DNA from 2 places in the Enterococcus raffinosus genome. Region 1 is predicted to be linked to the other one. Evidence: riboswitches for the same ligand, from Rfam matches in the RefSeq annotation. Region 1 holds a riboswitch; the other holds the start of a gene.
What was found. A riboswitch is a leader RNA that binds a small molecule or an ion and turns the genes downstream of it on or off. The one in region 1 is predicted to bind FMN.
Positions count from the first base shown of each region.

Region 2: it holds a riboswitch for FMN, as region 1 does, so the genes downstream of both, J9537_RS06555 (ECF transporter S component) here and J9537_RS16680 (ECF transporter S component) in region 1, are expected to answer to the same signal.

Region 1 covers NZ_CP072889.1:423,548-425,753, reverse strand. Annotated here, with positions in the region: tRNA gene J9537_RS16690 (tRNA-OTHER) at 49-143, opposite strand; gene J9537_RS16685 (pyridoxamine 5'-phosphate oxidase family protein) at 201-656, opposite strand; gene J9537_RS16680 (ECF transporter S component) at 656-1,255, opposite strand; FMN riboswitch at 1,384-1,498, opposite strand; gene J9537_RS16675 (GNAT family N-acetyltransferase) at 1,583-2,002, opposite strand.
Region 2 covers NZ_CP072888.1:1,331,745-1,333,950, forward strand. Annotated here, with positions in the region: gene scpB (SMC-Scp complex subunit ScpB) at 1-354, shown strand, start outside; gene J9537_RS06550 (pseudouridine synthase) at 357-1,073, shown strand; FMN riboswitch at 1,143-1,261, shown strand; gene J9537_RS06555 (ECF transporter S component) at 1,382-1,975, shown strand; gene J9537_RS06560 (ferredoxin) at 2,034-2,206, opposite strand, start outside.

The sequences.
Region 1 (2,206 bases):
AGCGATCAAGATTGTTTTTACAATCCTGATCGCTTTTTACGATGCCAACGTGGATGACAGGAATCGAACCTGCACCTCGTATTAAATGAAACAAACCGTCGTTTTAAGTCCCATTTCTGAGTTTAAACACCAAGTTCATCCACGACTAAAGTGTACGATCCTTAGCTTATAGAAAGCTTAAAAGCAGGACTTTTTTTAGCCTAATCATAGTTCTCTATTTCAGCTTTTTCCTGATCAAAATCGATGAACAATTGAAAGCCCTTGTCATCTTGATCTTGATCCCAAATCTCGACCAGTTTTGGTACCACTTCAATCAGAATTTCACTCTCTTTGTGAGGATAAGCGTTGTAACTTTTCTCCCAATATTTTTGATACAGCTCTTGAAAGGATTGGTCCGGCTGATCTGCGACTAATCCATGATTGATAGCAATACCTTCGATTTGAATGCCCCAATAGCAAATTGCTACCCGGGGATTTTCCAATAGTTGTTTTGTTTTTCTGAAATTCTTATCCGTTTTAAAGAGAATTTTCCCTTCATGAATAATGACGCTGACATTTCGCACCATGACATGGTCATTCAAACTTGTCGCTAGCGCCATAATCTTCTTTCGACCAAGCTTTTGATAAAAATGTTTGACTGCTGCTTGAAATTCCACTATAAAAACTCCCGTCTAAGAAAAATTGAGCGTAAGCGATCCAGAGAAAAGTAAACGATCGCAGTAGTGACACCATATTTGATCAAATTAAAAGGAATGATCCCGATAATTACTAGTTTCCAAACGCTGTCCACCATGGGATTCACCGCTTGTGTCATAGCAATAATGGCTTCCATTGAAAGACCATACAGTTTGGTATAAAAAGGAATAATAAAATACACATTTGATAGACAAGCGACAAAAGTTACAACGGCGGTTCCCGTCAGCATTCCTTTTAAGGCAGAATTTTTAAACGTTGATCGCCGATACATCAGACTAGCAGGCAAAATGAAGCTGATACTTAGAATAAAATTTTGAATTTCTCCAGTAAACATTGAGGCTGTACCCACGGTAGCTAGTTTAATTAAGAGCTTGATTAACACGATAAAGATCCCAGCAACAGGTCCTAACAAAAAGGTCCCTAATAATTCCGGGACACCTGCCAAATCAAAATCCATAAATGGCGGCATAAAGGGCAGTGGGAACTTGAAGAGCATCAGTACATAGGCGAGAGCACCAAAAATTGCGATCATCACTAACTTTCTTGCAGTAAATTTCATTTCAACACACCTTTCTTAAAACATAAAAAAGAACCTTACAACAACATTTGCAAGGCACAGTCAAAGTAGAAAAAGGGTGTATTGATTCATCAAATAGCGTTTGTTATCTGAAGGATCAACAAACACACACTTTTCTTCTTCCATCCAGACTGTACTGTCGGTCTCAGAATTGCACTGAGTCAGCCAAAAGGCTCGCGGACTATCACCGCCGGTCGGGAATTAAACCCTGCCCTGAAGAACTTGTGTGTTTATTTTCACATGATATCAATGGAAATGCAAGCGTTTTTTTAAACGTATACATTTTTTGTTCGGTTTTACTCAAAATACTTAGCGATAAATCATCTGCCAATAAGCATCATGTACCTTTACTTCGTGCACTTTCTCCCAGCCTTCCTTTTCATAGAAGGCCAATGCGGGCGTATTGCGAGACAGACATTTCAAACGCATTGGTAGAGTTAGCTTCTTCTTGGCTTCGTTTAAAAGCAAATGCCCGATACCCTGTCCTTTGAAGCGGTCGTCTATAAACAAACAATGAATGAAACTATCTGGTACATATAAGGAAATAAAGCCAACGACTGCTTGGTTCGACTCGGCAACAAAGACACATTCATCCTCCGTATCACGATCAAAGTCTTCCATGTGCATCAACTCAGGATCGTCCCAATAAAATGTTTTTCTACGACTATCTAAATAAAGTTTACGCAGTCTTGGCTTGTCCTGCAGGGTCATTTCGCGAATTTGAATCAACTAAACGCTTCCTTTCAAAAAATTCATCCTATTTATAAAAGTTACTTTACCACACTTTACGAATGAAACTAGATTTAAATGTTTTGCACGAGCACTAGAAGAACTCCTACCAAATAACTAGACAAAAAATCGGCCTTTCGACCTATGACGAATCAATGCAGATTCTGCATAATAGAGACATAAGATAAAAACACATAGCAAACA
Region 2 (2,206 bases), on a different replicon from region 1:
AAAGAATTTGCGCGCTCTCCAATGGCCAATCGACTAAGCCAGGCAGCCTTGGAAACATTATCGATTATTGCTTACAAGCAACCTGTTACACGATCGGAAATTGATGAACTACGTGGAGTCCAATCAAGCGGGGCAGTTCAAACACTAGTTGCACGGCAATTAATTGAAGAAAAGGGACGTGTTGATGGTCCTGGTCGGGCAATACTATATGGGACCAGTGCGTATTTCATGGACTATTTTGGCTTGAAAGATATTGAAGAGTTACCAGATGTTCAAAAGATGGAAGAAGATTTAGCGGATGAAAATGAACCTTTAGATTTATTTTATGACCGCTTCAAAGAAGAGGATGAATGATAATGGAGAGATTACAAAAAGTTATTGCCCATGCAGGAATTGCCTCGCGTCGTAAGGCGGAGGCGTATATTACTGATGGCCGAGTGAAAGTAAATGGCGAGGTTATCAAGGAATTAGGAACAAAAGTTGGCAAGAAGGACATCGTTGAAGTAGACGGCGTTCCAATTTATCAAGAAGAGCCCGTGTATTATTTATTTTACAAGCCACGTGGTGTGATATCCGCTGTCACAGATGATAAGAATCGTAAGGTAGTGACAGATTATTTTTCATCCGTACCTGAAAGAATTTATCCTGTAGGACGTTTAGACTATGATACCTCTGGAATTTTACTTTTAACTAATGATGGTGATTTTTCCCAGAAATTGGCCCATCCGAAGCATCAAATTGATAAAGTTTATGTTGCTAAAGTGAAAGGATATGCCGAAAAAAGAAACTTGCTTCCTTTAACAAAAGGGATTCGTATCGAAGGTAAGAAGACAGCACCAGCTCGATTTGAAATTCTTTCAACGGATAAAAAAGCGGAGACAAGTATTATTGAATTAACGATTCATGAAGGTCGTAATCATCAAGTGAAAAATATGCTTGCTGCTGTTGGGCTGCCAGTTCAAAAATTAAAACGTGAACGCTATGGGGACTTAACTTTGCAGGGACTACGTCCAGGCGAATATCGACGTTTAAATACGAAAGAAATCAACACACTATTAAATCAATCGAAATAGTCAAAATCATTTACTTGTTTTTTGATAGTAAAATTGTTATAGTGAATTTACAATAAAAAATAATTTAAGGTTCGTCTTCAGGGGCAGGGTGAAAATCCCGACCGGCGGTAATAGTCCGCGAACTGCGAAAGCAGCCGAATCGGTGTGATTCCGATACCGACAGTACAGTCTGGATAAAGAAGATAGAGCTTATTTGGGTGAGTCTAAATTCAAGTAACTCTATGCTTTTTCTGAAGCATAGAGTTTTTTTTGTGGTAAAGAACACTCAAATGGTTCGTTGAAGATGATTCCGAAACGGAGGATTTCAGATGAAGAACTTAAGGTTACAAAAAATGACAGCAGTAGCAGTAGCAGCGGCAATGGGGTTGATTTTGCAGTTCATCGCATTTCCAATTGTTCCAATGTTTCCATTTCTAAAACTGGATTTTAGTGATATTCCAGTTTTGATTAATATGTTTATCTTTGGACCATTAACTGGGATTGTAACTGCGTTTATTCGATCATTATTACATTTGACCATGACTGGTTTTTCTGTTGATAATATGATCGGAGACTTTGCTAGCTTCTTTGCCTCAACGCTGTATACTTTGCCAATTTTCTTAATGTTCAGGAAAAAAACAACGTCAAAACGAGTATTAGGGCTTGGCCTAGGAATTTTAGCGATGACTCTTTTTATGAGTGTTGCCAACTATTTTATTATTACTCCACTTTATTTAAAAGCATTTGGACTTTCAGCAGGACAAATGCTGGGTATGGGGTTAGGCCGATATATTTTAGTAGGAATCGTTCCCTTCAACGTGCTTAAAGGAATTATCGTGAGCGCTGTTTTCTTAGTACTCCATGCAAAATTGTTGCCATGGTTATCGAAGAAAACATTAACCTCACAACACCATTCCGTATAGAAAGATACAAAAAAATCTCAGATGAAATGTCTGAGATTTTTTTTGTCTATCTATGTTATTATGATTTTTGATAAAGGATGGCATGGGAAGGACAGCGTTTAGCAGATTGAATGACAGCTGCTTGCTGATCTTCAGGTATAAATTCGTGAGTTGCTTCTGGCTCTCCGATAAAAAGGACAAGACCATCATCAGTATAATCAAAGATTTCTGGCGCGATTGTTTGGCATAACC